DNA from 3 places in the Desulfosporosinus burensis genome. Region 2 is predicted to be linked to each of the others. Evidence: riboswitches for the same ligand, from Rfam matches in the RefSeq annotation. Region 2 holds a riboswitch; each other region holds the start of a gene.
The links. A riboswitch is a leader RNA that binds a small molecule or an ion and turns the genes downstream of it on or off. The one in region 2 is predicted to bind thiamine pyrophosphate.
Positions count from the first base shown of each region.

Region 1: linked by a shared signal. The riboswitch ahead of thiS (sulfur carrier protein ThiS) and the one ahead of ACYQ3Q_RS25515 (thiamine-binding protein) in region 2 are both predicted to bind thiamine pyrophosphate.
Region 3: linked by a shared signal. The riboswitch ahead of thiD (bifunctional hydroxymethylpyrimidine kinase/phosphomethylpyrimidine kinase) and the one ahead of ACYQ3Q_RS25515 (thiamine-binding protein) in region 2 are both predicted to bind thiamine pyrophosphate.

Region 1 covers NZ_BAAHYN010000007.1:209,609-217,377, reverse strand. Annotated here, with positions in the region: gene thiE (thiamine phosphate synthase) at 1-199, opposite strand, end outside; gene thiH (2-iminoacetate synthase ThiH) at 196-1,326, opposite strand; gene ACYQ3Q_RS14380 (thiazole synthase) at 1,330-2,133, opposite strand; gene thiS (sulfur carrier protein ThiS) at 2,137-2,337, opposite strand; TPP riboswitch at 2,470-2,570, opposite strand; gene ACYQ3Q_RS14370 (DUF6506 family protein) at 2,781-3,089, opposite strand; gene ACYQ3Q_RS14365 (lipoate--protein ligase family protein) at 3,443-4,498, shown strand; gene ACYQ3Q_RS14360 (geranylgeranyl reductase family protein) at 4,474-5,586, shown strand; gene ACYQ3Q_RS14355 (lipoate--protein ligase family protein) at 5,620-6,666, opposite strand; gene ACYQ3Q_RS14350 (sigma-54-dependent Fis family transcriptional regulator) at 6,770-7,769, shown strand, end outside.
Region 2 covers NZ_BAAHYN010000020.1:42,327-50,095, forward strand. Annotated here, with positions in the region: gene ACYQ3Q_RS25505 (ABC transporter substrate-binding protein) at 1-700, opposite strand, end outside; gene ACYQ3Q_RS25510 (ABC transporter permease) at 802-1,572, opposite strand; gene ACYQ3Q_RS25515 (thiamine-binding protein) at 1,575-1,865, opposite strand; TPP riboswitch at 1,977-2,081, opposite strand; gene ACYQ3Q_RS25520 (FeoA family protein) at 2,349-2,615, shown strand; gene feoB (ferrous iron transport protein B) at 2,699-4,783, shown strand; gene ACYQ3Q_RS25530 (FeoC-like transcriptional regulator) at 4,817-5,104, shown strand; gene fadR (fatty acid metabolism transcriptional regulator FadR) at 5,195-5,794, shown strand; gene ACYQ3Q_RS25540 (demethylmenaquinone methyltransferase) at 5,987-6,706, shown strand; gene ACYQ3Q_RS25545 (CBS domain-containing protein) at 6,944-7,366, shown strand; gene ACYQ3Q_RS25550 (hypothetical protein) at 7,380-7,508, shown strand; gene ACYQ3Q_RS25555 (thioesterase family protein) at 7,622-7,769, shown strand, end outside.
Region 3 covers NZ_BAAHYN010000008.1:36,671-44,439, reverse strand. Annotated here, with positions in the region: gene ACYQ3Q_RS15050 (SDR family NAD(P)-dependent oxidoreductase) at 1-712, opposite strand, end outside; gene thiE (thiamine phosphate synthase) at 850-1,476, opposite strand; gene thiM (hydroxyethylthiazole kinase) at 1,469-2,281, opposite strand; gene cytX (putative hydroxymethylpyrimidine transporter CytX) at 2,263-3,477, opposite strand; gene thiD (bifunctional hydroxymethylpyrimidine kinase/phosphomethylpyrimidine kinase) at 3,474-4,277, opposite strand; TPP riboswitch at 4,373-4,485, opposite strand; gene ACYQ3Q_RS15025 (HD domain-containing phosphohydrolase) at 4,641-7,280, opposite strand; gene ACYQ3Q_RS15020 (DNA recombination protein RmuC) at 7,501-7,769, shown strand, end outside.

The sequences.
Region 1 (7,769 bases), on a different contig from region 2:
GACACTCTTCATACATTTGCCTAACCTTCTTGGACTTCTCCCGGTACTGAAGGATCGGTACGCCGCTGGCCAAGATTTCACTGGACACCTCGATATTGCTCCGGCCTTGAGAGTGGAGCTCAGAGGTAAGGGCATAAATGCCTGCGGGAAGGGTACGCCTTTTTGAAATTCCATTTAGTCCATCTATTAATTGTTTCATTGTCCTACCGCATTCCTTTCCCGCATATTCACCCAGTCACAAAAAGCGGGTAGATAGCCTTTGGCCCGGATCATTTGTACTACTTCTGGAACGGATCGTTCGTCAGCAATTTCAAATTGGGCACTGCCTACGTTGTCTGTCCCACTATAACCACCGACGGAAGTGAGAGCACCGGCCGACATTCGAGTAATTCCGAGGGGAAGCAAATTCTCCCGCATTTGCGGGCTTTCCCGTGTGGACAAGGTAAGGCTCGCCCGGGGTAGAAATAATCTGTAAGCCAGAATAATTTGGACTAAGGCCGCATCCGTGACTGGATCAGCAGATGAGTTAAAACTGCCGGCATAGGGCCTGAGGCGAGGCACGGAGATAGCTACTTCGACCCCGGGGTAATTTCTTTGCAAGTAATCGGCATGGAGTGCCGAATAAAAGGCATCCCGCCGCCAGTCCGACAGACCTAAGAGCGCTCCGATGTTTATGGAGGAGATTCCAGCAGAGCAGGCTCGTTCTGGTGCCTCCAAGCGGTAGTGATAATCTCGCTTTGGTCCGGCAGGGTGTACCAGGGCATAGGTGCTTTCCTGGTAGGTTTCTTGAAAAAGAGTGACAGAATCAACCCCCGCCTCGTACAAACGTCGGTATTCCTCAGTGGATAGAGGATACACTTCAATACCTAGAGAGGCAAACTTGGGTCGTAAAGCACGAACGCATTGCTCGATGTAAGCGGGTCCGCTTTGGGAGCGAGATTCTCCTGTCAAGAGCAGCAAATGTTGCAGCCCAGTCGAGGAGATGGCTTCACCTTCCTTGATAGCTTGGTCGACGGTTAGCTTGCACCGTACAATTTCGTTTCCAGCGTGGAAACTACAATACAGGCAGCTATTACTACAAAAATTAGCCAGATATAAGGGAGTGAACAAACCAATCGTGCGGCCGAAATGGCGGATAGTTAAAGCCTGAGCTTTTTTGGCTATTGGCTCTAGGTAAGCTTGGGCAGCTGGGGATAGCAAGATTGCCAAATCTTGTGGGAGAAGAGTTTCACGGGCTAACACCCGCTCTACGTCCACTCCGCTGTAACTCGTCCAGCTCGATTCGGGGAGCCTTTGTTGCCATTCCGTCATTTGATCGTAGAACATCCGTTAACCCTCCTGCAAAAAGTCAGTCAAGGGGGAAGAAGCCTCGGCTGTTACTCGTCGTTCTCCTGGTCCAGCTAAATAGCCCAGCCGTCCGGCGGCTACTGCCAGGCGGAAGGCTTGGGCCATGAACACCGGATCTCCTGCTGTCGCGATTGCCGTATTCACAAGTACTGCGGCCGCTCCCATTTCCATGGCCTCTGCTGCCTCGGATGGTCGTCCGAGGCCAGCATCGACAATGATCGGTAGGGAAATTTCCTCGATCAGAATCCGGATGAGTTCTTTGGTTTGTAAGCCACGGTTGCTTCCAATTGGAGACCCTAGGGGCATGATGGCAGCCGCGCCAGCATCCTGCAGACGCTTGGCTGCCCCTAAATCCGGGCTCATGTAAGGAAGTACCACAAATCCCTCGTTCGCCAGTTGTTCTGTAGCCCGAATCGTCTCCCAATTATCCGGCAATAGGTAACGTTGATCCTGTACAACCTCGATCTTAACCCAGTTCCCGCAGCCGGCAGCCTGAGCCAAGCGAGCGATTCGTACGGCTTCATCAGCAGTGCGTGCACCGGAGGTATTCGGCAATAAAATGGTATTCTGAGGTAAGTAATTAAGAATATTCTCCTGGGGGTTTTTCCAGTCTACCCGGCGTAAAGCCATTGTTACCACTTGGGAGCCGCTAGCTTCCAGTACTCGGGGCACAATTTCATGAGACGAAAATTTACCGGTTCCTACGAACAGACGGCTGTGCAAATTGACTCCTCCGATGAGTAAACTGTCATCCGATAGATTTGCACCCTGTATGATATCGTTCACGCATTAGCCACCTCCCATAAAAATTAAAATCTCCAAACTGTCGCCAGCATTTATTACAGTACTTTGCCATAGCTCTTGTTTTAGGATTTTCCCATTGAGTTCAACAGCCGCAGCTTTTAGGGTCACAGCTTTGTCTTCGAGTAACTGGAATACGGTACATTCTTGTTTAAGCTCCTGCGCTTCACCGTTTAGAATAATCTGCAACAGACCATCCTCCTTTCGCCTGTTCTTCAGACCTTTTTGCCAGGATTCCTGTCTTACTACCAAGTCACCAGGGAGGGTATAAAACTATAAAAAAGAGAACTGCGGTAAGCAGTTCTCACTTATACTTCTATAAAGTATAACGATTAGCTTCCCTCCGCTGGTATTAACCAGATCAGGTTCAAAGGGATTGAGTTTCCTCATCTCAGCCCCGAAGGGCACCCCTAGCAAAAAGCCGTATTTAGTTGTGAGTGGGCATTACTTGTCTTGGTAGTATTACACCTGTACCCATTATATAACTAAAAGGGTATTGGTGCAAATATTTGAATACAATATATTGGAATATTTGGGTTTTCTCTCGGGGAAATTGATTCGCTATGATGTCAGGATTTCTAACGTGACAGAAAACGTTTAATGATTTATCCTTACAGTCCTTGGAGGTGTGCTTAAAATAAGAATAGATCATCCCCGCTTTTTCCGCTCAAACCAGGGTGGCTATCAAATCGCACTGTACCCACTGGAATTTTATGCTCTACAGCTTCAACGATTTTCGCCGTTCCAATGTTCCCAAATCCTCCGCATAATTCCAACGCCTGAACTCCTTCAGTAACCAGTTGTTGTGCAAGATTAACAGCTTCCTGATAATTTTGGACTCCCCGTATGAGTAGAGTAACCTGTGGGGTTTGAATCTCCGCCTGATGTTGTGAAGGATCGGCTTGAGGTGCAAGGAAAATAAAGGCGGCTTTTAATGACAATTAAATCACATCCTCTCCATACTTAAATTCATTTTGGGATTCACAGAGTAGAACAGAAAAAGACGCAGCGTACCTGTGATGACTATAATAAACATGCAATTCATATGCCAAGAAGTTTCATAGGGCTTGGCATATGAATTGCAATGATATTAAGAAAGATTAAGGATAAAAATTTAAAAAAGTAGATAATGCCGTCCTTCGTACTAAGTGAAGGCTAAAATTGGCTAAATTACTAACGTGTCTTAATAAAAAAAGGCACTATCCACTGTTCGATTTTCGTCCACTGTTCGAAAATCGAACAGTGGACATGATCAACAACATCTAAATCAAATTAAAGGAGGACTCTAGTGGTGATGAATTGGCGACTACTTGACAATAATCCATTAAATTCGGCTGACCACATGGCTTTAGACGAGGTCCTGCTTGCTTCCCGAAGCGCAGGAAAATGCCCGAATACATTGCGTTTTCTCCAATTTTCTCCCCGTTGTGCCCTATTGGGTTTGCATCAAGCAGTAGAGTTAGAAATTGATAAAGACTATTGTCGGAGAGAAAGTATTGAGATCAACCGTCGTATCACAGGAGGTGGAGCAATTTTTTGGGGACCGTCTGAACTAGGATGGGAAATTTATGCGGGTAAGGATTGGCTGGCGGGAAGAAATCTCGATGAGGTTTATAAGCTGTTGTGTGAGGTTATGGTCAAAGCATTGGCCGATCTTGGAGTAAAGGCAATGTTCCGTCCCCGTAACGATATTCAAGTTGGTAATCGTAAGATTTGCGGTACAGGGGGGGCCGAATTAGGCAATGCCTTTGTCTTCCAATGTTCTTTACTCGTTGATTTTGACGTTGAGAGCATGGTCAAGGTACTAAAAATTCCAATGGAAAAAATAAGTGATAAAAATATTATCGCGGTAGAGGACCGGGTAACGTGGCTTAAAAGAGAGCTTGGTCAGGTTCCGGATATGTCCAAGATTAAAGAGGCGATTTGTGCGGCATTTGCATCTGTTATGGATATGCAATTTATTAGAGACGAACTTAATCCATGGGAAGAGGCATTATTTCGAGAGAAGAGAATGTATTTTCATTCGCCTGAATGGATTTATAAAGTTCGTTTACCAACTGAGGCGGGAGAAATAAAGGAAGCTTGCCTTAAAACACAAGGCGGATTAATCCGGGTGGTTGCCAAGACGGAGTTAAAGACACGAGTTTTGAAGAGCGTATTACTTAGCGGGGATTTCTTTACACATAATCCGTCGGTCATCTTTGAGCTTGAGGCCCGCTTAAAGGATTGTCCTCTGGGAGGGGACAAAATTGAGGAGATAATCAGGTCTTATTTTAAGGATTACCCGGATCAAATTCCCGGTGTAAGTGCTCAGGACGTGGAGTCATGTGTGCGCAGAGCCTTAAGATGAACGCTGAGTTTGAAATTGACGAGCTTCCTATTTTGGCTAATGCAGATGTTGTAGTAATCGGAGCTGGCCCAGCAGGTAGCTCCGCAGCGGCTACAGCGGCTGCCGGTGGGGTTTCGGTGTTGATGTTAGACAAAAAAGAACAAATAGGTTTACCAGTTCAATGTGCAGAGTATGTACCATTGAGTTTAGCTGCAGAAGTACCTGTTCCAGCGGATTGCATAGCTCAAAGGGTGGAAGGTTTCGTTACCTATATTCATCGAGAACAAGTGGCTCAAACACGGGCACCTGGTTACATACTCAACAGGGATGTCTTTGATCGTTATTTAGCTGAGAGAGCGGTTCAATCTGGGGTTAAGTTATTTACTAAAGCACGGGCAGTAGCGGTTACGGATCAGGGTGTTTTAATCAATAAGCAAGGAAAATTATCCGTGGTTAAAGCGGGGATTATTATAGGTTCGGAAGGACCTAAATCCGTGGTAGCCCAGGCAATACACTGCCCACCTCAAATTTTGGCCTATGCTAAGCAAATCACGGTCAAGTTAAGGAAAAGGGCGCAATGGGCTCAAATTTACTTTAGTCCATCCATTCCCGGCGGATATGCTTGGCTCTTTCCTAAAAATGATCTGGCAAATGTCGGGGTTAGCATTGATTTAAGTTTAGGCGGCAGTGTAGCAACCGCTTTAGCAGAATTTCAACAATATTTATTCAAAGAAGGGGTGATTAGTGAAGAAGTGATACGAACGACTGGTGGAGCGATTCCTATCGGAGGACCCCGGTTAAGGATGCAACAGAAAAACATAATGTTAGTTGGGGATGCGGCAGGACATACTCATCCTATCAGTGGAGAGGGGATTTTCCCAGCAATAGTGGCTGGGAAAATCGCGGGTTCTTTAGCAGTTGACAGTATTCGAACGGGAGACATTAACGTGTTGACACAGTATCCTCGGCAGTATTTGATAAGATTTGGGGAATTTATACAAAGGGGTTTTAAAAGAAAAGTAGAATATAATACCAATTGGGAAAAGACAGATTTTTCTGTCTTAGTACGAAAAACTTGGTTTGCATTCCCAGAGTACTTTGAAACTTAGATTGGTAGTTTAACCGTCATACTGAAGGGATCATCACGCAGTTCCAGCAGCGTTTTTCCCGCTTAGGGTAAGGGCAAGATTTTTTGCCTGAAAGGGGTTTAAGACATGTGCTTCCATACAAGCTTCATTTAATGTATTAAAATCCATCTTTTTTCCGAGGAGGGAGTATTCCAACCGTCGCAAACGTAGGGGAGGGATTAAGCGATTGGAGTCACTCAAGGTTATATTGGTAATTCGTTGACCAGCGAGGACTAAACGGCATGTCAGGTCAGTACCATCAAGAGAGACTTGGTATTCTCTGATATAACAGTTTTCCGCTACTTTAATCTCCCGATAGAGGAGGCGACGCCCGGCTTCCATGAGCCATTCTTTGGATTGAAACATAGGGGTGAGTTTGCGGATTTGTTCAAGAACCTGATTGTCTAGTTGGGTTGAAGTAAGCGAGAAGGCTCCTGTGAAGTTAGTTTTGAGCCTTTCGATAACTTCCTCTTTACATACGGCTCTCCCCATTTCCGACTGCAATGTCGTGAGGTTTGCTTGCATTTGATGTAAATACTCCTGGCGGAAATCCTCTGATGGGACACGGATAATAGAAGACATAACCTCAAAATTGAAATCCATTAGAATATTCCCAACTAAGACATTACACTCTCCGATTTGACCTGCGCCATTGCCAGAAATCTTTTTGGAGTTAACAATTAAGTCACAAGGCGAGCGTATCTCCGCCGCTAAGTTGAAATCCCTAAGCGTTTGCACTACTGGTTCGAGGAGCTTCTTGTAAAATCGCTCCCGGTTGGTGGGGATGTCTGGATTTTTTCGGTGAAGAACAATTTGGAAAAAAATCTGCCTGTGATCTAAATAGACTAATCCGCCTCCAACTTCGCGACGAAATAGGGGGATCCCGAATTCTTTACAAGCTTTTAAATCGACTTCACTGGGTATATCCTGATGGAACCCTGCACAGACATAAGGTGTTGCCGGGGTACAGAGTATTAACGCCTCCCGGTTTAGGTGGGCAAGAGCGTGATATATAACCTGTGATTCAAACCAAGGAACGGTGCCAAGATTGTAAAATTCCATACTGAGAACTCCTAACTTCAAAGAGTTAAACCTTCATTTTTTTGATGCAAATCCTGTGCCAAAAATGATTTCGTGATTAAACGTTAAAGCTTTGGAGGTGCTTATGATGTACACCCAATCCGTGAAATATGTAAAAGATCCGCTTTGGGCGTGGAAAAATTTTGTCAAGAGGGGTATCACTGATGTAGTGGTTACACGTCCAGAGATCCTGGAATCTTGGCAGCGCTGTCGGGCACTTGGCGTAGATCCTTATGATGGCATAGGTAAAGATAGATCGGATCACAACGAACTACAACAACTTTTCATTTCTAACTCTCAATTAGTAGAGGTAGCCAAACCCTTCATGCATACCGTTTATCAAAGTGTTCAAGGTTCGGGATTCATGGTCGTGATTACTGACAAGGAAGGGCGGATTTTGCACACTTGTGGAGATTCTGAGATTCTGGATAAGGCTGCAAGTACAATTCGGTTTATAAAGGGTACAAACTGGTCGGAGCAGGCCGTGGGGACTAACGCGATCGGGACAGCGTTGGTCATCGATAAAGCTATTCAAATTTCTGGGCCCGAACACTTTTGCCAATCGCATCATTACTGGACGTGTTCTGGAGCCCCGATTCATAATTCTCTCGGGAAAATTATCGGATGCTTTGATATCTCTGGCCCCGCCGAATATGTGTATTTGCATACATATGGTATGGTTGTCGCGGCGGTAGAAGCCATAGAAAATCAATTGCGGAAGGAAGAAATCCAGGAGGAAAAGAAACGAGCATATGAACTATTGAGTGCAGCAACGGAGAGTGTGACTGAAGGATTGCTGGCTGTTGATAATGAAGGGAGGATTATTCATATTAATCCGGTTGCCCAAAAAATATTTGGCTTGGGCGATAAAATTGAGACAGGCCAACTTCTGAAATCGATCCTTGGCCCTAACGAGAAGTTCAGTGAAATGGCTAACCAGCTTCTCTGGAAAACGGATGTGGAAATTGTGCACGATCAAGGACGGGGTCGAATTCATTGTATATGTTCCGCCCGTCCATTTTATAAGAAGGATGGCTCAATTGCCGGTGTGATGTTTACCTTGCGGGAAATAAATAAGGTTCGCA
Region 2 (7,769 bases):
GGGATTGTGTCATTTTCTCGCTAGTAATCAAGACAGGCGTATAAAAATCGAGAGCAGGGTCAACGTCTTTAAGCCAAAGCATATCTAAAGTCTGTTTTCGTAATTCTGCTTCTTTGCCGGTCCAACCATAAAAGATCCAGGTTAAATCAATATCTTTGGTTAAAGACATAAGTTGATCAGCTTCTCCAATATTAACCATCTTAATCTTAGAGAAATCAGCCTTTTCATTTTCCATGAGTGCTTTGAGAATAGCGTCTTCTGAGGGCAGGCCCCAACCACCGTAAGTCTTCCCTTCGAAGTCTTTGGCATTTTTAATATTCTTAGAAGTTGGAGAAGCAAATCCTGAAGTGTTGTGTTGTAAGATTGCAGCTAGCGAGAGAATCGGTACATCGTTAGCGCGTGCCGTAGTCACTTGTTCCTGATGGCTCACTCCAAAATCTGATTTTCCAGCCGCCACAAGCTGCTCGACATTCCCAGAGCCAGAAGGCTGGATGAATTTAACATCTAGACCCTCCTTTGAGAAATACCCCTTTTCTAAGGCAACAAATAGCCCAGTGTGATTCGTATTAGGAGTCCAGTCCAGCATTAAGGTTACTGAGGTAAGTGGCTCTGTCGCGGAGGTCGCGGGTGATGGAGATTTGACCCCGCACCCTGACAGTATAAGAATAGGAATAATTAATAAAGCAAGCAGCTTTTTCATACTATTATCTCCCCTATGATTTATTTACTTTTTCTAAATTAACATCTCGAAGACGAGGACAAAGTTTAGGATCGAGGATAAAGTATTGTAGATAATCTTTGTTAAATGGAATCTTGGTTTTTGCTATGGATCCACGGTAATGCGAGTCGTGCAAGGAGGGTAATAAGGGCGTAATAAAGAAAACTTAAGGCGGTAATTGTAAAAATTGCGGCAAAAACACGGTCTGTCAAAAAGGAGTGTGAAGAGCGCGTCAGATAAACTCCTAATCCCGAGCTGGAACCCAACCATTCTGCTATCACGGCCCCCATGACGCTATAGGTAGCGGCGATTTTCAGGCCGGCAAAAAGGGAAGGGAGAGCGTTAGGCCAGCGAACGATATAAAACATTTGCCAACGGGAAGCTCCCATACTTCTTAATAGATTTAGGAGGTCAGCATCAGTTAATTCTAGTCCTTCGATTAGACTAATGGTAACCGGGAAATAACACACGATAATGACGATCATAATTTTAGGCAGAAGTCCATAACCCAGCCATAGGATCAAAAGAGGTGCAACGGCTATCAGTGGAACCGTCTGTGAAATAATTAGAAACGGATATAGTAGGCGTTTTAGCCAAGGGGATAGGACCATCGCGCCTGCTGTGATCAGGCTGAAGACGACGGCAAGTGCAAAGCCAACCGTTGTTTCAACTAAAGTAATCAGAGTATGCGTCCAGATAAGTTGGCGAGTCTCCCATAAGGCTTTGGCTATTTGAGCGGGGGTGGGGAGAAGCCAGAGGGGAACTTGCGCAATCGTAACTACCATTTGCCATGTCCCTAGAAAAAAGAGAAAGAACAGTAGGGAGGGGATCCCTTTCCATTTTAGACAACCCATTGTTATGTTCGATACTTAGCAATTTTTTCAGCAATCGATGAGCCACTAGGGACATAATCCATTTTAATGTAGGCCATCACTCTTGAGGCTCCAGCACGAATGCATGCTTCCTGAGCTTCTTTGATGATTGCCCAAAGCTGGTCTGGTTCTCCTTCCATTGTTGTCTCCATAGGACCAACTTCATAGGGAACCCCACTGGCTGCAATGACTTTGATCGCCTCGTCCACAACTTCATAAATGCGGGATTCTTCCACTTTGGGGATAACCTGTAAGGCCATAATGATTTTTGCCATCGTTTTTTTCCTCCTTCTTATGAACAAGTTCTTCGTGTGAGAGTCTTTAGTGGTGGCGCATAGCGGCATGGGAGTCTGACTAGTACATAAAAAATACCGCATGTAATGCGGTGTACTTGTTCTCAAACCTCCCTACGCTGGCATTACCCAGATCAGGTTAAGGGTCGGGCAGATTGCCCCTCTCAGCCATAAGTTCTAGCTCCCCTGTTACCATATTAATTTATGTCATTCTAACATAATGACTGTTGCGACGCAATCTATAATTTCCCAATAGTACTTGCGCTATTTGCATTAGAGCCCCACTCGTTGAGGCTTGCAAATGCTGAGAATGGTTATTAAAAGTAGAGAAGTTTACTTTGTACTTCAGAGATATATATTGACAGTAACAAGAAAGAAGAGTATTCTAAAATAAATGAGATATATTCTCAGTTATTATTAGAACAAAGGTGAGAATGATTATCATTTCCGCGAGGAGGGGTGACGATGGAGCGCTTTTTGGGAGACTTAAAAACAGGTGAATGGGCACGTGTGGAGCGCATTGATGGCGGAGGAGCTTTGCGTCGCCGGATGATGGATATGGGTATTGTTCCAGGTGTCGAATTAGAAGTTGTTCGTCAAGCTCCTTTCGGTGGTCCACTTCAAGTTCGGCTGAAAGGGTACTATTTAGCAATGCGCCGTGCAGAATGTGCTAAAATTGCTGTAAGTGAAAAAGATCCCAAATGTAATGACCCTTTATTAGCAAGTCGCTAAATTCAAACGATTTTTAGATCAAGTTAAAAACGTGATGATGCCGCTTGGACATACATATGCTCAGAGGGGGGAGGCGGCTGGACATGAAAATTGCGCTTATTGGAAATCCCAATGTAGGCAAGAGTACTGTATTTAATGCTTTAACGGGTTCGAACCAACAGGTCGGAAATTGGGCTGGTAAGACGGTTGAACGCAAGTCAGGTGTAGTTAAAAGAGCCAGCCGGGAAATCGAGCTGATTGATTTACCAGGAACCTACAGTTTGACCGCATACTCACAAGAAGAAGTTATAACGCGTGAATATATTATTCGCGAAAAACCAGATGTTGTTATGGCTATGGTTGATGCTTCAAATATTGAGCGTAACCTCTATTTAGTTCTTCAAATCCTTGAACTAGTGCCTCGTGTGGTGATCGGTTTAAATATGCTGGATTTGGCTCAGTCTGCAGGAATTACAATTGAGTCTTCAAATTTGGCTTTAGCCTTAAATGTTCCAGTCGTCGAAATTGTTGCAGCCAAAGGAAAAGGAATTGAGGAGTTCTTAACAGAAGCCATTCGGGTTGGAAAACTGAAAAACGACCCTCTTCCGAATGAGGTCAGTTATCCGAAAGAACTTGAACAAAAGATTCTCGCAATGGAAGCGCTATTGGTAGATACTCTATGGGTCACGAGGTACCCATTGCGCTGGTTAGCTATAAAACGTCTGGAGAGAGATTCGGAAATTGGGCAAACATGGAAAACAAATTCTGAAAAGTTGCCAATACGTAAGAGCAGGGATGCTTGCTTTGACCTTGGAGAGGCAGTTAATTACGAACTACAAGAATCGACTAATCTTCCAGGAGAGTCGTTGCTGCAAGACTATGAGAGAGAAGGCTGGACTAAGGACCATTTTGAAATGGCTATTGCGGATGCTAAGTACCAATATATTTCGAAAATTTTACCGCAGTTTAGGAAGCACGAGAATCCAGCTAAACCTACCTTTACAGATAGACTAGATCGTTGGATTCTTTCTCCATTTTGGGGTTATCCGATTATGTTAGTCGTCTTAACTCTCGTTTTTTGGATGTCCTTTATTGCCAGTGCGCCTATAGGGGGAGCAATTTCACTTGGCATGGCGTGGGTTGCCGAGGTGATTGTGGGCTGGCTACGATGGGTTCAGGCTCCAGAATTTATGCAAAGTTTAGTAAGAGATGGGATCTTTGCTGGCGTTGGTGCCGTTTTAGCCTTTGTGCCTCAAATTGCCATATTCTTTGCCTTTTTTTCGTTTATGCAGGACAGTGGTTATTTAGCACGGGCTGCATTTTTAGGAGATCGATTTATGCAGCTCATGGGATTGCATGGAAAATCTTTTTTTTCCTTGATATCTAGTTTCGGTTGCAATGTTCCGGGAATTATGGCTACACGAACTTTGGAAGATCCCAAAGATCGCTTGATCACCATACTTATTAATCCTTTAATTCCTTGTGTGCCACGCTTAGGGGTAATGAGTGCTGTTGTGGCTGCATTTTTTCCAGGTTCTCGAGGTGCCCTGATTATGGTAAGCCTTTTGTTGATAAGTATGCTGCTTGTAATGTTTTCTGCACTCTTTTTAAGACGAGTGGTCAAGCATACGGAGCGATCAGCATTTGTCATGGAACTGCCGCTCTATCATATTCCCACAGTGCGTAATATCCTAGTGCCAACCTGGCAAAAAACCTACTCCTTTCTAAAAAGAGCATGGACGTTCATTTTAGTGGCTTCGATAGTGGTCTGGATCTTAAGCTCTTATCCCCAAGGGGTCCCCATGAGCGAAACTTGGGCTGGCATAATGGGTGGTTGGTTAGCATTTATCGGACAACCATTAGGGTTCGACTGGCGAATCATGGTGGCGATCGTTTTTGGCTTTACAGCGAAAGAAACGACCTTATCAACCTTAGGTATTTTGTATGGTGTCGCTGCTGATGCATCGCAATCTATTGCTCAGGCCATGACAGGGGCTATGACCCCTTTAGGTGCCTATACATTTCTGGTAGTTTATATGCTTTATATTCCTTGCCTGGCATCCGTCGTAACGACCTATAAAGAATCACGAAACTTGGGTTGGACAAGTTTTGGAGTGGCATACAGCCTTATTCTGAGTTTTGTCATGGGATGGCTTGTATTTCAAGGAGGTCAAGCACTAGGATTTTGATAATTTTAACTAACCCCAAGGGGGAGTATGACTATGCTTACCAGCGTTATGGAAATACTGGCACGTAAGGAATCATTATCATTGGCCCAGTTAGCTGGAGAAGTCGGCTATACCGTAAGAGAAGTCGAAGGTTTCTTAAACCAATTGGAACATATGGGTTATATTCGACGTGAATTCTTGGGGCAAGCCTGTGGTCTCAGCTGTGATTCAGATCAGGGCAGCGACCGCTGTGAAGGGTGCGGGTTTAAACCCATCAAAACGTTCACGTTCTGGGTGCTTACAGAACGTGGGGAACAGCTTGTAAGTTCTAGGTTGAAGTAAAGGTATATAAAATTAAAGATTAATGATATAATGCAGAAAAAAATGACAATACCTTTTAAAACTTGCATTAGAAGGGAGACCGTGTACTGCATGTCTAAGCCCCGTGAGGAAAAATATCAGGCTATCCTAGATGCGGCTACGGAGGCTTTTGCAGAGTATGGCTATTTTACCTGCCAAGTTTCCAAAATAGCCAAACTCGCTGGAGTAGCTGATGGTACAATCTATTTATATTTCAAGAATAAGGAAGATATTCTAGTTAGTCTTTTTTCGGATCGGATGGGTCAATTTATTGAAGAGATTCGCCAGGCACTTGTGCAGTATAAAACAACACGGGATCGGCTACTGTGCATTATACGAACTCACTTCAGATATATGCAAGAGAATCGTGCTCTTGCCATCGTCACTCAGATAGAAATCCGTCAGTCCGATCCTAAAATTAGGGAGGCCATTTCAGGGCCTCTGAGAGAGTATTTTCAACTCATTGAACAGGTTCTGACTGAAGGGGTTGAACGGGACGAAATCGTTTTAGCTGATATTAAAATTGGCCGACAAATGTTCTTTGGAACGTTGGATGCTGCAATCAGCGATTGGGTAAATTCCAAGAAACCACGTTCCTTAGAAGGGGTAGAAGAAATCATTTTTGATTTGATGTGCGGTGCCTTCAAAGTTGACCATAAGAGTAAAATATGACATCGATATAGCCAACAATTCGAAGAGCCTTCCGCTATCTCATTTTAAGCGGAAAGGCTCTTTGTTTGGGTGTGTTTTTAAGAATTGAAGTGTAGCAAGAAAAATCCTAGACAAAAGGCTCATGTTCGCGTAGTATTTAAGAAAATGTTTATACTATACCAAAAATAAGAACCATGGATAGGGAGATTAACTATGGATTTTGCAGGTAAAGATAAAGCAACCTATGTGCAAGAAACTTTCAATTCTATTGCTGGTCATTACGATTTCATGAATAGCCTAATGAGTCTCGGAATGGATAAACGATGGCGGCGTATTGCAGTTCAAAGGGTTGGCGCAAAGCCAGGAATGCATATGCTGGATGTATGCTGTGGTACAGGTCAACTTTCTATGGAATTGGGAAGCACAGTTGGAGTAGAAGGAACGGTTACAGGTTTAGATTTCTCACATAAAATGCTGGATGTAGCAAAACGTTCTTTGGAGCAATCCTCCAACAGGGATAGAATTAAATTTATTCAAGGAAATGCAATGGAACTTCCTTTTCCGAGTAATACGTTTGATGGTGCTACAGTAGGTTGGGGATTGAGAAATTTACCGGATTTACGACAGGGTATAAAGGAAATGGTACGTACCGTTAAGCCCGGAGGAAGGATTGTATCCCTAGATATGGCTAAACCAACTTTCCCGGGATTTAAACAAGCGTATTGGTTATACTTTGAAAAACTCATACCCTTAATGGGCAAAATCTGGGCTAGAAAAGCAAGTGCCTATCAATATTTACATGACTCGGCCCGGGAATTCCCGGCTCAGGAAGAATTGGTACGAATTTTTACAGAGTGTGGCCTTGTAGAAACACGATTCGATAATTTGGCTGGGGGGGTTGTTGCCATTGTTTCTGGCACTAAACCCGATTAGCAAACTTAATACTAATTATACTAATTATTGTCACACAAATAAGGACTTCCAGGCGGATTGAAGATGATGCTTGGGAGTTTTTATAGTTCATAGCAACTAACGAGGCTGACCCTGAATGGCCGACTGCCCCTAAAAAGCTGTTTCTATCTTGAGGGATTAGAATCAATGTATGATTTTTGTAAAGTTGTCAATACTATCTTTGTTTGTTGAATGAAATAGTATAGGAGGTTCTAGGACATGAAAGTTCGTGAGGTTATGACTACTTCTGTTGAATGTGCAACCCCCAATAACACAGTTGTGGAGTTAGCAACAATGATGAAAAATAATGATATTGGTTCAATTCCAATATGTGAAGCTCAGAAAGTCATTGGTATTATTACTGATCGGGACATAGTTTTAAAAGCAGTTGCAGATGGCAAAAATATTGAAAAGCGTACTGCTAAAGAAGTCATGAACTCAAAGCTAATCACTGTGACCGCTGATCAAGATGTGCATGAGGCGGCAAGTTTAATGTCAAAATACCAAATCCGAAGGCTACCAGTTGTAGAACAGGGGAAACTCATAGGAATTGTCGCCCTAGGTGACTTAGCTATTGAAAAAATCCATGTCAATGAAGCGGGAGATGCACTGAGTGAAATATCTCAAGGTGCTCATCATTAAATGAGGTGATTAAATGGGAGATTTTCGTGATCGTCTCGACTTAGGGACTTGGGGAGCCTTTCGTACCGGATGGTGGGTTCTGCATATTGTAGGGATTTTGGTTGTCGGTTATATTGGCTTTTGGATCGCAGGAATGTATTAAGCTTACCCACTGCCAAACTATCAGAGATAGCGTTGTGAAAAAAGTTCACAACGCTTTTATATTTGTGATAAACCTGTATAATATGTTTAATAAATAAGATAAGGACGTGTTGGATGTTGAATTTGTTAGTTGGGATGCAAGGTCAGGCACAAACCACGGTTTCTTTATTAAATACTGCCAAGGCTATGGGTAGCGGAACTTTAGAAGTATTCGCCACGCCAGCTATGGTAGCGCTTATGGAACAGGCTGCAGTCAATGCCC
Region 3 (7,769 bases), on a different contig from region 2:
CGACTGTTTGTCCGGTCATAAACCCTGCATGGGCGACCAAGGAATAGACGACCTCAGCAATATCTTCAGGATCTGCAATTCGCCCCAGTGGTGTACCTGCAGCAAGTCGAGAAATATGCTCTTCCTTCCCTTCCACCCAACGGGTTTGGACAATTCCAGGTGCAACACCATTAACTCTAACTTCAGGAGCTAGCACTCGAGCTAACGACTTTGTAACACTTATTGCTGCCGCTTTAGAAGCAGAGTAAGCGATAGAACTACCTAATCCAGTTAAGCCTGCTATCGATGTGATGTTCACGATGCAGCCTCGACTTTTCTTAAGTTCGGCAGAAGCCGCCCTGCAACAAAAGAACAATCCCTTTACATTGACTCCCAAGATATCATCCCAATATTCCTCTTTCATTCCCTCAAGGTCTGAATGATCAACGAAATGGGTCGTTCCAGCATTATTTACTAATATATCCAACTTACCAAAATCCAGGGCTACTTGACTAATCATTGCCCTAATTTCAGCATCCCGCGCAACGTCCGCTTTATAGATTAGGCAGCGAACTCCTAAATCCTTGATTTCTTGACAAGTTTTAAGCGCTTCTTGCTCAGATCGAGAGTAATTAATCGCAATATTAACTCCAGACTGGGCTAGTTTTAAGGCGATCGCTTTACCGATCCCGGTCCCGCCTCCAGTGATCAAGGCTGTTTTATCGTTTAACATTATAATCCTCTCCTTGTAAGCAAGTATTATGTACTACCTTCGTTTTTCTAGTATAACCCACAGGTTTATCCTAAACAAGGAATAATCGGACCAGAATGAGCATCGTCTCGATGTTCGACTTTAGCTAATGGAGTTGACTATCTAATAAGTTCCTTTAACTGCTTGGACGCCATTCGAATGTCTTCTTCTGCCAAAATGGCAGATACGACTGAAACCCCCTCAATCCCGGTAGCCATAACTCGCTTTAGGTTCGTCAGATTAATTCCACCGATCGCCACGACAGGGATTGAGACTGTTTTCCGAATAAGTTCTAACTGCCCGAGACTGACTTCTGGGGCGTCAGTCTTAGTCGATGTGCTAAATACAGCTCCGACTCCTAAATAGTCAGCACCCTGTCGTTGGGCAAGAATGGCTTCTTCTAGAGTACTGGCAGAGACCCCAATGATTCTATTGGGGCCAAACAACTCTCTTGCTTTTAGCATAGGCAGATCTTCTTGACCGACATGTAATCCCTCGGCATCGACCGCGAGGGCAATGTCTAGACGGTCATTTATAATCAGGGGAATTTGGTAGCGAGAGGTTATCTCTTTTACTTTAATGGCTAGTTGTAAGAAATCCTTGGTAGAAAGGGATTTTTCCCTAAGCTGCACCAAGGTTACCCCACCTTGTATGGCTAGCTCAATACTCTGAGCCAAATCCCGCTCTCCGAGAAGTTTTCGATCTGTGACCAAATACAAAGTGTAGTCGACCTTAACTTTACTCATAACTAATTTTACCTTCTTTAGCTAGGGTTTCGGGAGTCAAATTATAGATGCTATCCAACAATCTGGTTCTAAACGTTCCGATACCTTCCCCATGGCGCAATGAAGCCTGGGCGATTTCTCCTGCCAAGCCCATACTAATAATTCCAGCCACGGCCGCCGTATAGTAATCTTTAGTGACGCCGCAAAAGGTTCCCACGAGGGAGGTTGTCATACACCCTGTTCCCGTAACATCTGCCAAAATTCGGTGGCCATTATCCAGCAAGCACACTTGACGTCCATCAGAAACAACATCCGTTTTACCGGTTATGGCAATCACGCAGCCTAATTCAGAGGCTAGTTTTTTGGCAATCACCGAACTATCTTGTTCGTCCGCTAGCGAATCGACTCCCTTTATAGCTACATTTTGGCCAGCTAATACTTTGATCTCTGACATATTCCCCCGGATAACCTCAGGTTTTAACTCCTTAATCAACGTTTCTGCAGTGTTTGTTCTCAACTTCGTGGCCCCTACTCCTACCGGATCTAGGATCACCGGGACACCTAACTCTTTCGCCCGTAAACCGGAGACTCGCATGCTTTCAATCGTTCTGGAATTAAGAGTGCCAATGTTAAGAACTAGGGCAGAAGCAAAGCCAACCATTTCTGCCACTTCCTCCAGATCATCCGCCATCACAGGGGAACCTCCGATGGCTAGGACAATATTAGCACAATCATTCACGGTAACATAGTTCGTGATATGGTGGATTAAGGGACTTTTTTCTTTAACGAGCCTTAAGTTTTCAAAGATTATTTCACGTATTTCCATTTAGCAGTCAACCTCCATGTTATAGAATGTAAGATGCTGATAGTCAGCATAACAGGTATAGTAGCGCCCAGAACAAAGTCTAACTTGATAAACCAATAGTATAAAGCTGTACCCACTCCACATAGGAGTACGGTACCCCAGTTTACCAAAAGCTCAGGTTGGATTTTCTTGTTATTTAAAAGGAAATAATCCGTCAAGAGAATCGCAAATAAGGGCGCAAACACCGATCCAATGGCATAAAGGAAATGCTCATATTGCTCAATATTGACGATGATCGCTAGTCCGGTTCCAATCCCAGTCATGACCAAGGCCACCGTTTTCTCATTCAATTTAGGGAAAATGTTTAGAAATGTAACCCCAGCCGAATAAGCATCCAGGAAGGTTGTCGTTACCGTAGCCAAGACAATAATTCCTAAGGCTACTATACCGAGATTAGCAGCTAATAACATTGCGGCAGGGTCAGCGTCCGAGGCAATGATCGCTGCACCCAAGCCGATAATGTACATCCAACTGCTGCCAAAAAAGTATCCAAGCCAGCTGCCCCAGGCACCGTCTCGCCTTGACTTAGCAAATCGTGTGTAGTCGGAGATCAATGGTAACCAGGATAAGGGCATGATTACAGCTAATTCTATACCAAAGCCAAAAGACATATCTCCGACAACCTGTTTGGTAAACAGTTCATGGTTGCTGAAAATGATAGTACTCAAGATTATCGTTAACAAGAACAATAACACCACAGCTATGTGGTTCGCCTTTTTCCAGCCGCTATCTTTTCCAAGCCATACCCAAACCATGATAAAGACTCCAATAATCAGACTCCAAACCGTCAGATGATCAAAAGCCCATAACGTTTTGCTTATCTGGTTAACCGACCTGGCCCCAACGATAATCATCACAGCCGTCCAACCCAGTAATTGTAAAACATTCAAGACGGAAAATAGATAGGAACCGTATTTTCCAAAGGAAATTCGAGTTGATACCAGAGCAGGAATGCGCTCATCGGTTCCGATGATTCCTGCTAACACCAAAAGTGATGTTCCAACCAAGTGTCCAATCAGGATAGCCAAAACCCCCATTTTAAATCCTAGGGGAGCCAACAGTCCACCGGTTAAAATTTCAGCGACTGAAATAGCTGCGCCAAACCAAAGAGTTGAAAAATTAAACATACTTAAATTATTTTTTGAAGCTATACTCACTCTATTAATCCCGCCTTTTTGTATAGTGTGTAAAAGTGATGAGTCGGTCCTATACCTTTTCCGATCGATAAAGACTGTTGAATGGCAATTGTGATATATTCCTTGGCTAAGGGGACTGCTTGATTAAGGCTGTACCCCAACGCCAGATTTGCAGTGATGGCCGATGAAAGAGTACATCCTGTCCCATGAGTATTCTTAGTAGCAATCCTAACCGAGCTAAAATAACTAAATTCCTGACCGTCAAAGAGGATATCTACAGAGTCATCCTCTAAGTGCCCTCCCTTTAACAGTACATTCTTAGCCCCCATCTGATAAATCACCTTTGCAGCCTCTTCCATTTGCTTTAGCGTGCCAATGGACCTTTTGGTCATGACCTCAGCCTCTGGAATATTTGGGGTGACGATCATTGCCATGGGCAATAATTCCCTAATCAAAGTTACTTCCGCCTCCGGGTTTAACAAGTGGTAGCCGCTCTTAGACACCATGACTGGGTCTAAGACAATCGTTTGAGGCGCATAGTGTTTCAACTTTTCTGCAATCACCTCGATAGTTTGAACTTGGGAAACCATACCGATTTTCACTCCGTCGACCTCAATATCGTCGAAAATTGCTTCGATTTGTTGACCAATAACCTCTCTAGAGATATCCTGAACAGCAAAAACTCCTTGGGTATTTTGGGCAGTGACTGCGGTTATTACGCTCATTCCATAGACACCATGAGCACAGAACGTTTTTAGGTCAGCTTGAATCCCTGCTCCTCCACTAGAATCTGAACCAGCTATGGTAAGTACTTTTTTCATAGGTTACTACCTCCTCCATTATTCAATATTCTCTCTTAAAAAACTAAAAAGAGCACAGATCCCCAGAATAGGGTTTGTGCTCTTTCATCTTCATAAAAGAGTAAAAACTGCTTACCTACGCTGGCATTATCCAGATCAGGTTAAAAGGGTCTTAGACCTTATCGGGTCTAAATCTCAGCCAGCCTTTCTAGCTCCCCTGCCCACATCATATATATTTTGTTAAAAATAACATGGAAAATGGGATTAGTCAATCCTATTGAACACGATTCCTACACCTTTCTCTAAATGCTTTTTACTAATTATTTTGTTCTCTCCACTTTCCATGCTACTCATTGAGTAGATCTTCCTCCAGTCTAGGCAAGATTAGCCTATCGGACGGATCGACGATTGATCAATCCTAAATACTTTAATAAATATAGGTACTAATTTAGGGTCAAATTGAAGCCCGCTGTTTTCCATCAATTCATTAAAAGCTTGCTCTTGGCTCATGGCTTTTCGATACGGGCGATTACTTGTCATGGCATCGTAGGCATCCGCAATTGCCAAAATACGGCACTCTAAGGGAATGTCGTTTTCCTTAAGTCCTAAGGGGTAACCCTGACCGTTCCACCATTCATGATGTCTCAAAATGTGATCGGCAATGGGCAGTAGATCCGGGGCAGATTGTGCAATCCGATGTCCAATTTCACTATGTCGCTGCATTTCCTTGAATTCTTCAAAGGTTAAACGCCCAGGCTTGAAAAGTATACGATCAGGAATACCCACTTTACCGATATCATGAAATTGTGCCAACAATCGTAAATCTGCGAGAGTTCGCTCCGATAATCCCATTGCTTCTCCAAGGGTAAGGACTATGTCTTGCAGACGATCGGCATGCCCTTCCGTGATAAAATCTCTAGCCTCCATTGCTTTCATAAGTGCCTGAACTATGGCACTGCGAGTGCTTTTACTTCGATGTAGTTTTTCACGATACATGCCATCATCAGCTTCTTTGAAGACCACGTCAACGTTCACATTTGTTTCCTCACTCACAGCAAATCCTATTGATAAGCTGAGTGGAAACTCCACATTCTCGATATTGTACTCTTCAACAGCCTTACGAATTCTATAACAAGCTTGTTCAACAATTTTCATGTCGCTTTTTGGCAAAAGGATGGCAAACTCATCTCCGCCAATCCTAAATAATAAATCATCCTCGCGGAAACACTTCTTAATAATACCAGCAGTGAGCCAAAGTAACTTATCACCAGTGCTATGTCCTAACGTATCGTTGACAAGTTTCAAGCCATCAACATCGCAAACAATCAAGCCTATCGGCGCATAATCATCTCCCCTAAGGAGACGCATTTTTTCTTCAAAGAACGTGCGGTTGTAGAGATCGGTTAGGGCATCATGAAAGCTCATATGCTCGAGTTTTTCCTGAAATTGTTTTCGTTCGGTAATATCTTCGCCAATACTGGCAACCCCAGAGACATTCCCGTCTGCATCAAATAAGAGAGTATGATTCCAATTGACATATCGTTTTTGGCCATTTTTAGTTTGAACAGGATAGACATTATGAACTATTATCTCCTTACTGTTCAATACCTCTTTAAACCAAGCATATGTACTCTCACGTAATTCATTCGGGACAAAAATATCAAAAAAGCTTTTTCCAATCACTTCTTCCCTTTTAAAACCAGCTAACTCTAGTATAAAGTCATTACAAAAGAGTATTCTACCGTCCTTATCCATAATTCCTGTAATTAGTTTAACATTTTCGAGGATCGAGCGTAAGCGGCGTTCTGATTCCCGCAATAATTTTTCCTTTGATTGGAGTTTTTCGTAATTGAATCTCAGTTCTTCCTCTGCAGCTCCAAGTTCTTCGTAACTTTTCTCCAAATTTGCTTGAACCTTTGTTTTTTCAATAATTTCTCCCTTCAAGTGTAGTTTTGAGTTTTCTAGTTCACGAAAACTTTCCTGAAGTGCTTCGACCATCCTCTGGAAATTAGTTGCCAGGGATTGAACTTCTAAAACTGGGCTATTCAGCTGATAAGTATCCACACGTTCATGAATTTTATGATTGAGCTCCGTCGTAAACTTTGTCAACGTTGTAAGGGGGACGACTAGCCAACGACTTAATAAAAAAACTAAAAAAACGCCGAAAATAACTGTTAACCCGATAAAGTAGATAGGCAAGTAACTCAACTGATTCGTAATATAGGTTAATGGAACCGTGACCCCTAAAGACCATTTGACCCCTGGAACTGGAGTAAAGGCAAGGTATTTGTCCTCGTTTTCATACGTGTACCTAGTAACCCCTGTTCCCCCCCTAACCATTTTATGGATGGCACCTTGATAACTTTGAGAGACATTGTTTTCTTTGAGCACATTATATTTCATAATGAATTCTTGGTTCGGGTGAACGATCATCAGTCCATCTTGCTGAACCATAAAAGCATCCCCAATCTCTCCGACTTTTTTTGATGTAACAAGTTGGCTAAGTTCAGCTAAGTTAACACTCCCCCCTAAAAGGCCAACCACTTTGCTTTCTATAATAACTGGAGCCGCTACAACAATGGTGTGATTGCTACTCCCCTTGGAAATTACAGGATCTGATATCACACTATTGCCCGTAGCTATAACCTTTTGAAAATATTCACGATCAACAATACTGCCAGTAAGACCCGAACTCAGAGAGTAATTTCCCAAACTATCGGCAAAGAAAATATCCTCAAAGTCTTTGTTACGCAGGACTTCTTTGCTTAAATAAGAAACAATTGCCTCCTTGTCTCCACTTTTGACAAGTGGAGTATTTGCCATAATCTCGATTTCTGTTTTATGAGCGTCTAACCATAAGCCGACTTCAGAACCCGAAGATAACGTCAGCGAGGAGATATGCATTTCTAAATTAGCAATTAAAAGATCTTTCGTCTGTAAATAGGCCAATAAGGATAAACCACCTAGGCCAAATATTAAAGCAATAGTAATAAGAGAAGTTACATTTATCTTGAATTTTTTCATTGATACCTCCAGAATAGTTATGATAAAGAAACGTCAATTCACTTTTTAAAATTTTACTCAATTAACATTACCTTCTCTTTAATAACCCAAAAATCCTCTACAAAAAATGGATTAGCTACAAATATAATAATAAACTCCTATATTTTATTAACTTCCAAAGTTTTGTCTCACCAATATGATAAAGTGTTTATAGGAGCAAATACATTTTAGGAGGAACCATATGACAGACCCTTTACTCATCGGTTTAATCATTATCTTTTTTGTTATTATCCTGATTTTACTTGTTATTTTATTGACCCGCTCGTCGCGTAATCCCTTTATCTTATTTGAAAGTAAACTTGTAGCTTTAGAGAAAAATCTGGAGCGCAACGAGCGACTTGTAAATGGAGAGATCGCCAAGAACCGAGAGGAGTCCAATACGAACGCCAGACAAATCCGCGAGGAGCTAAACCAATCCGTCCGCTTGTTTAACGATTCTGTACTGGCTCG